Regions from separate parts of the Gordonia marina genome, predicted to be linked through region 2. Evidence: predicted binding sites of a transcription regulator. Region 2 holds the regulator's gene; the other holds the start of a gene.
What was found. Region 2 encodes LexA, which represses DNA repair genes until DNA is damaged. Its sites were predicted from a motif close to CGAACANNTGTTCG; they were not measured.

Region 1 (4,208 bases), on a different contig from region 2:
GCCAGTTCCGCCCGCAGGTCGTCGAGCGTCTGGACCAGCGGAGGAATAGCGAGGTCGTCGTGCGCGATCGCCTCGCTGACGTACGCCGCGCGCTGCAGCGTGAGCACCTCCCCCGCGTCGCTCGCCGTCAACTGCAGTGCGCCTTGCGCTTCCGTGTCCACCCCGCCGCCTTCCTGTTCTTGTGTGCAGACTCGCAGTCGGGCGGGACGCACGGCAAGCCGTTTTCCGACCGCCGCACACCACGCTGACCACTCGCACCGCGCTCACCACTCGATGGTGGACAACCTGGTGGCCCGACCACATCGAGCGGTGGTCAGGCGGCCAGGAGGTGTTCGAGGAGGGCTTCGACGCCGGACTCCACAGGCCGGCCGGAGTCCTCACGCAGGTCGAGGTCTCGACTGAGATGTCGGTCGAGCGAAGTCGAGACCTCGTCGGTGGTGTCGCCGAGGCGGTGATTCACCGTCGGTGGCGGGGTCCGCTCCGCGGCCGGGACGTCCGGCCCGGTCCGGAGCTTGTCCGGGTGGAACAGCGGGTTCACGATCCACGGACCCGCCCGCCCGACCGGCCGCCACCCGACCCGGCCCTTGTCCGGTCCGTCAGTGAGGACTGTCGATTCCCACTCGCCGGGGTTCTTGCCGTTCCACCGGTTGTGCTTCCCGCACGCCCCGCCGAGGTGGTCGACATCGGTGGGACCGCCGTCCTGCCAGTCCGGCATATGCTGCATCTGCACCTGAACGAACGGCCGCGTACAGCCCGGCGCGGTACAGCCGCGGTCCCGGGCGAACAACGCCAAGCGTTGCGCGCGCGACGCGAGCCGGTGCGCCCGCCCGAGGTACAACGGCTGCCCGCTGGCCTTGGCGAACACCGCCAGGTACGGCACGGCGTCGGCGGCGAACTTCACCAGATCCGAGACCGGAATCCGGGTGCCGGTCGTCGTCCAAGCGAGCCCCGCCTGCCGAGCCAGATCCTCATCGGTCACGGTGACCACGATCTGATTGCGCAGGTTCTCCGGCTTGGCGAACGAGAACTGCGCATTCGCCCACGCCGGCAACGCCGACAGGGCGTCGTGCTGACGCCGCCCCAACAGCCGGGTATCGCGCTCGGCCGCCGCGGCCAGGACCGCCGGATCCAGACCGGGCTGATCGGCCGCGCCGTGCGGGGAATCGGGATCGTTCGGATTGTTCATGCCGGGCGCAGCCCATTGGGTGAACATCACCTCGAACTCCGCCCGCAACTGCGGGGTGAGACGAGCCTGGACCGCCGTCATCGACTGCCGGTCCTGCGCGGAGAGCCGGAACTCGGCTTGCCGCTGCCGGTCAGCGTCGTCAGCGAGGGTGCCGTCGGGGTCGAGGTAAGCGAGGAGCCGGTTGCCGACCATCGTCACCCCGGCCGGGTTCAGGGTGCGGGCGGCGTCGGCGAGCATGGCCTCGGCCTTCGCCCGCTTCTCCGGCTCGACGGTAGCGGGGATCTTGTCCATGACCTCCTCGATCACCGACACGTGCGTCTCACCGATCGCGCCTTCGGCCACAGCCTGCGCGGTGGCCGGGAATCTCGGCTCACGGCGCTCCCCGGTCATCGCGGTGAACCGGCCGATCGAGGCCGCGACCACCCGGCGCCGCCGGGACTCGCCCTCCCCGACACGCAAGCCCTCCGCGAGTAGCTGGTGCATGGTGTTGTACCCGGCCCGCCGGCAGCCGCCGCGGTCGGAGATCTCCACGAACAGTGCCGCGTCCACAGCCACACCCGTGCGGCGCGCTTGCTCCCGCGATTCCAGTAACTCGAGCAGCCCGTCCTCGGAGAGGGCGGCCAGCGGTGCATCGACCAGAGATTCTTCGGCAGCGCCGATCACCGACACCAACTCGGACGGCGACAGGCCGGCCAGAGCACCGCGGGCGTCGAACACGTCGTCGCTCATCACGAACCTCTTTTCCGGCCGGGTGGAGGATGGTTCTTCTCCTACTCCCAGGATACGCCCACCATGATGTGTATTCAACAGATGATTAGAAAGTACTTTCGAATAAGGCCGCGGGAGTGCCGCTCGCCGCAGGTCGGGGCACGACCGTCGGCCGCCCGAGTTCGGCGGCACTTCCCCCGAACCCGCGGACGGACCGCGCCGATGCGACACCCATCGCACCGGATCGCCGGGCCGGTGACCGTCGCATCGGCGAGCTCGCCGCGCACCTCGTCCATCGTCTGCACCGGTGGCGGCCGGCCGCCCCGGGCAACGACTCCACGACACGAACTCCACCTCGCCTTATTCTGGGCGGGAGAGCCCCGCACCCGGCCCGAGGAGGGACATGACCACCGCGATCGTGCTGTCCGGCGGCACCAACCTGGGCGCCATCCAGGTGGGCATGCTGCGGGCGCTGGTGGAGCACGGCGTCGTCCCCGACCTGCTGGTCGGCACCTCCGCCGGCGCCCTGAACGCCGCCTACATCGCCGAACACGGGCTCACGGCCGATGCCGTCGACGGGCTGGAGGAGATCTGGCGATCCCTGCGGGCACGCGACGTGTTCCCACCCGATCCACTGCGTCTGCTCAGCGCGCTGCGCGGCCGAAGCCCGTCATTGTTCGACGACACCGGGCTGCGCCGCATCGTCGAGAACAACCTCACGCTCACCGGTCTCGAAGACACCCGGGTCCCGCTGATCGTGGTGACCACGGACGTCCTCACCGGCGGCGAGGTGGATCTGGGCTGGGGACCGGTCGCCGACGCTCTCCTGGCCAGCAGTGCCATTCCGGGGCTGCTGCCGCCGGTGCACTGGCACGACCGGACCCTGGTCGACGGCGGCATCGCGGACAACACCTCGCTGGCACCCGCGATCACCGCCGGCGCGGACACCGTGTACGTGCTGCCGACCGGGTATTCGTGTGCCCGCACCGAACCACCCCAGGACGCGGCGGGCGCGGTGCTGCACAGTATGACGCTGCTGGTGCACAAGCGACTCATCCGGGAGATCGACGACTACGCCGACGCCGCCGAACTGATCGTGCTGCCACCGCCGTGCCCGCTCGATCTCGGCGCGATGGACTTCGGCCGGGCCGGGGATCTGATCGAGGAGGCTCACCGGGAAGCGGTCTCCGTGCTGGCGGTCGACGGCGGACGCCGCGCCCACCCGTCCCGGCTGATCGCGATGCACACGCACCCCGCCGCACCCGCGTCGCCGGATCTGGTGTCCCGATAGCGGTCGCACGCGGGTGGCACGATGATCGGGGCGGAGCCGCCGCACCCCTCGTGGCGGCCGTGACGGCCTCGGCGGTCCGCGCCCAGATCTTCCGCGCCGATCGTGTCTCCGGCCGGGATCAGCCGGCCTGGTCGAACGCCATCGGTTCCCCCGGCACCGCCGGCTCGGCGACGGAGCGCCCCAGCGGCAGCCGGTAGGTCGTTTGCAGTCGCTGGATCTGCGCGCGAACGTCGTGCAATTCGGTGAGCAACTCGCGCGTATGCGGATGCGAGAGCGGAACCGACCCGATCTCGATGACCAGCCGGTCGGCCCGGGCCTCGAACTCGCGGACGAAGATCATCGCCTGCAACGTCGACGGATCGGAACCGGGATCACCTGTCAGCCAGATCATGATCGTTCCCCTCCACACCGGACGCACGGTCCCGGTGACTTCACGTCTCCGGAAACGAGCATAAGCTCCGGTTTCCGGGCTCCGGTAGAGCGCCGTCACCAAGGTGTTTCGGCTTCCGTTGTCCGCCGGGACAAACCGTCCACGCCGCTGACCCGCGGTGCGACGGACGACGCTTCAGAGGCGTTCCCGGATCTCGAACGCGAGACACAGCTCGGCGAGATCCCGCGGCACGCGCAGCGATCGATCGGTCACCTTCTCGATCCGGCGCAGGCGATAGCGCACGGTGTTCGGATGGCACGACAGCGCGTAGGCCGCGTCGTCGACCGAACCGTCCGCCGCCACCCACGCGTGGAACGTGCTGGTGAGCAGCTGCTGGTCGTCGCTCGCGAGTCCGGCGAAAGCGCCGAGGATCACGTCGGCGATCTTGCGCGTGACATCGGGCGCGCTGATCGCCGCGACGCCGAGCACCGAGTCGTCGAACTCCCTGATCAGTTCGCCCGCCGGCACCGATTCCATCGCCAGCCGCGCGTATCGCATGTGCACCGAGGTGTCGATGAGGTCGTCGAACGGCGGCGAGATCCCCACCGGTGTGGTCGCGACCCGGCCGAGCAGATCGACGGTGGCGCGGTGCG
Region 2 (4,208 bases):
ACGACTTGCCCTCAGCCAGAGCCCGTACCGGCGGGCGGACGACCTGTTCGCCGACTGCACCCGCCGGGCGATCGCGGATGCCCTGGCCGGTGAACCCGGCGTGGCCGCGATCCGCACCCCCGCGGATTTCGCCGCGCTCACGCAGCGGCTGTCACCGGCCGTCCGCGCCGCCGCACCCGACTACTTCACCGTCGCCGCGGCGGCTCTCGCCGAGACCGCCCCGCTGCGCCGGGCGATCGACGCGCGCAGCGGCTCGGTCGCCGCCGACGACGTCGCCGAGCAACTGGCGCACCTGGTGTACGACGGCTTCGTCCGCGACACCGCGCTGACTCACCTGCGGCATCTGCCCCGCTATCTCAAGGCCGCTCGTGCCCGGCTGGAGGCGCTACCCGGTTCGGCGTCCCGGGACGCGACCGGTCTCGACGCCGTCGACCGGGTGATCGCGCACTGGAATCAGCGTCTCGCACAGGTCCCGGCGCACCGCCAGGATGCGCTGAACGACCTGGCGCACTGGATGATCGAAGAACTCCGCGTCAGCCTCTTCGCCCAGCAGCTGGGCACCGCGGGGCCGGTGTCGGAGAAGCGTGTGATCAAGGCGCTCGACACGTTCACCTGACCGTCGCGCGGAACCCGCGACGGCCGGATGTCAGGCGACGGGCTGCTTGCGGCCCGCGCGGAGATCGTCGATCTCGCGCTGGAAGTCGTCGGCCGACTCGAACGATCGGTACACCGACGCGAACCGCAGGTACGCGACCTCGTCGAGGTCGCGCAGCGGGCCGAGGATGGCCAGGCCGACCTCATTGCTGGGGATCTCGGCGGAACCGGATGCGCGCACCGTGTCCTCCACCGCCGCGGCGAGTTTCGCGAGCGCATCCTCGTCGACCTGGCGGCCCTGGCAGGCGCGGCGGACGCCCTTCATCACCTTCTCGCGGCTGAAGGGCTCGGATACACCGTTGCGCTTGACCACGGCGAGCACCGCCGACTCGACCGTGGTGAACCGGCGGCCGCACGCACCGCACGACCGGCGCCGCCGGATCGCCAGACCGTCGTCGGAGGCGCGCGAATCGACTACTCGGGTGTCGTCGTTCTTGCAGAACGGGCATCGCATGCCCTCAGCGTACCCGCCGCGCATCCCGATCCCACGCGCGTTCAGCGGTATGCGGGAACCACGAGCGCCTGACCCGGGCGCAGCCCGGTGCCGTCCAGCCCGTTCAGGTTCCGCACCGTGGCGATCACCGACTCGGCGGGCAGCTCGGGGGCGATCCGCTCGGCGAGCGACGACAGCGATTCCCCGCTGCGCACGTGCACGACCTGCGTCGCCGCCGGTGTCCCGGTGGCCGCGCTCTGGTAGTCGTGCCCGGCGATGCCCATCACCGCGGCGATCAGCGCCACCGCCAGCCCGGCCAGCACCCCGGCCGCCCACCGCCGACGGCTGCCGGCGGTCCGCCGCGCCGGTGCCGAGGACGGCCGCGCGGTCGTGGCCGGAGTGTTCGAACCGGCGCTCGCCACGCCCGGGACCCGGACACGTTCCCGGCGCTCCGGGATGTTCGATCGAGCGGCGGCGGGCACCGTGCGCAGCACTCCGGTGCGGCTCTGCGGGCTGCGTCCGGTCGGCCGGCACGTCGGTGCGGCCTGCACCGCACGACGGACGCGCGTACCGACGACGATCGGAACATCGCAGGTCATGGTCACAGAGGCGGCCGTTCCGGCGGCTCGGCGGTCACGGTCCTTCAGCAATCCGGTCATCGTTAACTCCCATCGTTCGTATGTTCGATGAACTCTTGTTCGACAGTTAACACCATGGGTCCGACAACCGTCCCGACACGTCGAACAATTGTTTGAGTTCTGTGACCTAGTCGACTAGATTGGGGATCACCGACGAGGAAAGGAACCTCAGATGACCGACGGACCGCAGAACACGTCGAACGTCGACCCGCTGCTGTCGACGGCGACCCTGGAGGCCTCACTGACCCAGCGCCAGCGCGAGGTCCTGGAGTACATCCGCTCGTCCGTCCGGGAGCGCGGCTACCCGCCGAGCATCCGGGAGATCGGCGAGGCCGTGGGACTCACCTCGACGTCGTCGGTCGCCCACCAACTGCGAACCCTGGAGCGGCGCGGGCTACTCAAGCGCGATCCGCACCGGCCGCGCGCGGTGAACGTCCGCGACGACCATCGTCCCCCGCCGCCGGGCGACGCGGCCGGTGACGAGCCGGGTATGCCGTCACCGGCGTTCGTTCCGGTCCTCGGCCGTATCGCCGCCGGTGGTCCGATCCTCGCCGAGCAGGCCGTCGAGGACGTCTTCCCGCTGCCCAAGGAGCTGGTCGGCGAGGGTTCCCTGTTCCTGCTGCGGGTGGTCGGCGAGTCCATGATCGACGCCGCGATCTGCGACGGCGACTGGGTGGTCGTGCGCCAGCAGAACGTGGCCGAGCAGGGCGACATCGTCGCCGCCATGATCGACGGCGAGGCCACCGTGAAGACCTTCAAGCGGGTCGACGGTCACGTCTGGCTGATGCCCCACAACGAGCACTTCGAGCCGATCCCCGGTGACGACGCCGCCATTCTCGGCAAGGTCGTGACCGTGCTGCGGCGCATCTGATCCGGACATCCACACCGCGCCCGGCCGCCGGGGTGGGGATCGCGATCCCCACTCGGGTGGCCGCGGTCCTACAGAGTGATCGACTCCCCCGTTCGGGTCCACCGCTGGTTCTCGCAGAGATTCGACCGCACGACCTTCACGTCCGCACAGCCGGGCAGCGCCGGTAGCGCGGCCTTCATCGTCTCGATCAGCCCCTCCGGCAGGAGCGGGCTCAACGAGATCCGGTTGATCCAGCCTCGCTCGATCGGCATGTGGTGCACCGGCGGCCCGTCACCGCTCCCGAGGTGGACGATGCGGAACTCGTTCTCGTCGCGAAAACCGTGCCGTTTGACGAACGGCAGATCGTCGGCCGTCAGCCGGGAGTCGCCGGCCTCTTCCTCGATCTCGTCCAGGGTGAGGTAGCGGACCGGACCGGACGCGTAGGCCGGGTCGCCTGCGATGCTCGCCAGCAGTTTCGCTTTGCTGATCTCGAGCCGCACGCCGTCCGTGCCGCCCGCGAAGACGCCCCAGTGGTGATAGGTCTCCGTGGACTGGGTGAAGCACGCGACGCTGACGCGAGACGAACCCTTCAGTGCGCAGTAGTGATCCATGAACCCGCTGTCGTTCCGGTCGACCCAGGTGCGCGGGCTGAGCAGTGTGACGCGCTCATTCAGCAGGACGTCGATCGCGTTGGAGAGCGTCGTGTACCGCTTCAGGATCGTCGGCTCGTAGACGACGTCGCTCATCGTCAGCCGAGTACCGCCCGCGCCGCCTCCCGGGCCGAGGCCGTGCTGTCGGCGGCCACCGCGGCCTGCGCGGCCGCGCGGCACTGATCCAGGGTCACCGTGCTCAGCTTGAGCCCCACCGCGGGTGCCGCGGCCGGGGCCGACGACAGCGAGGTGACGCCGAGACCCACCAGCACGCACGCGAGCAGCGGATCGGCGGCGGCCTCGCCGCACACGCCCACCTGCTTGTCCTGCTCGGTACCGGCAGCGCCCACGCGCTCGATCAGCGCGAGGACGGCGGGCTGCCAGGGGTCGGTCAGCGATGCCAGTTCCGGCGACATCCGGTCGGCGGCCATCGTGTACTGGGTCAGGTCGTTGGTGCCGATGGACACGAAGTCGACCTCGGCGAGGATCTGGCCGGCCATCACCGCGGCCGACGGCACCTCGACCATCACACCCGGGATCATCCCGCGCTCGCGCACCAGCGCCGCGAACTCGCGCGCCTCGGCCACCGTGGCGATCATCGGCGCCATCACCCACGGGACCACCGTGGTGCCCTCGGCGGCCGCGGCCAGCGCCTCCAGCTGGTGCGCGCGGATCTCCGGATTCGACAGGATGATCCGGTTGCCGCGCACCCCCATCGCCGGATTCGGCTCGTCCGGGTGCGTCACGAACTTCAGCGGCTTGTCCGAGCCGGCATCGAGCGTCCGGATCACCACCTTGTCGCCGTCGAACGCGTCGATCACCTCGCGGTAGAGCGACGTCTGCTCAGCGACCGAGGGCTCGTCCGGACGGTCCAGGAAGGCCAGTTCGGTGCGGAACAGCCCGACGCCCTCGAGCACTCCGAGGTCGGCGGCCGCCCGGGCCGACACGCCGTCGGCCACGTTGGCCAGGATCAGCACCCGGTG

Region 1: ACSEEN_RS16115 (DUF222 domain-containing protein) is a predicted target of LexA. The motif match lies at 1,918-1,931, and genes of this name have one in related genera.

Annotation. Positions count from the first base shown of each region.
Region 1 covers NZ_JBPSDN010000028.1:45,609-49,816, forward strand. The annotation lists gene ACSEEN_RS16110 (GNAT family N-acetyltransferase) at 1-161, opposite strand, end outside; gene ACSEEN_RS16115 (DUF222 domain-containing protein) at 314-1,915, opposite strand; gene ACSEEN_RS16120 (patatin-like phospholipase family protein) at 2,298-3,185, shown strand; gene ACSEEN_RS16125 (hypothetical protein) at 3,304-3,576, opposite strand; gene ACSEEN_RS16130 (PucR family transcriptional regulator) at 3,751-4,208, opposite strand, start outside.
Region 2 covers NZ_JBPSDN010000025.1:18,538-22,745, forward strand. The annotation lists gene hrpA (ATP-dependent RNA helicase HrpA) at 1-616, shown strand, start outside; gene nrdR (transcriptional regulator NrdR) at 647-1,108, opposite strand; gene ACSEEN_RS15285 (LysM peptidoglycan-binding domain-containing protein) at 1,150-1,746, opposite strand; gene lexA (transcriptional repressor LexA) at 1,898-2,596, shown strand; gene ACSEEN_RS15295 (hypothetical protein) at 2,665-3,321, opposite strand; gene ACSEEN_RS15300 (phosphoenolpyruvate--protein phosphotransferase) at 3,324-4,208, opposite strand, start outside.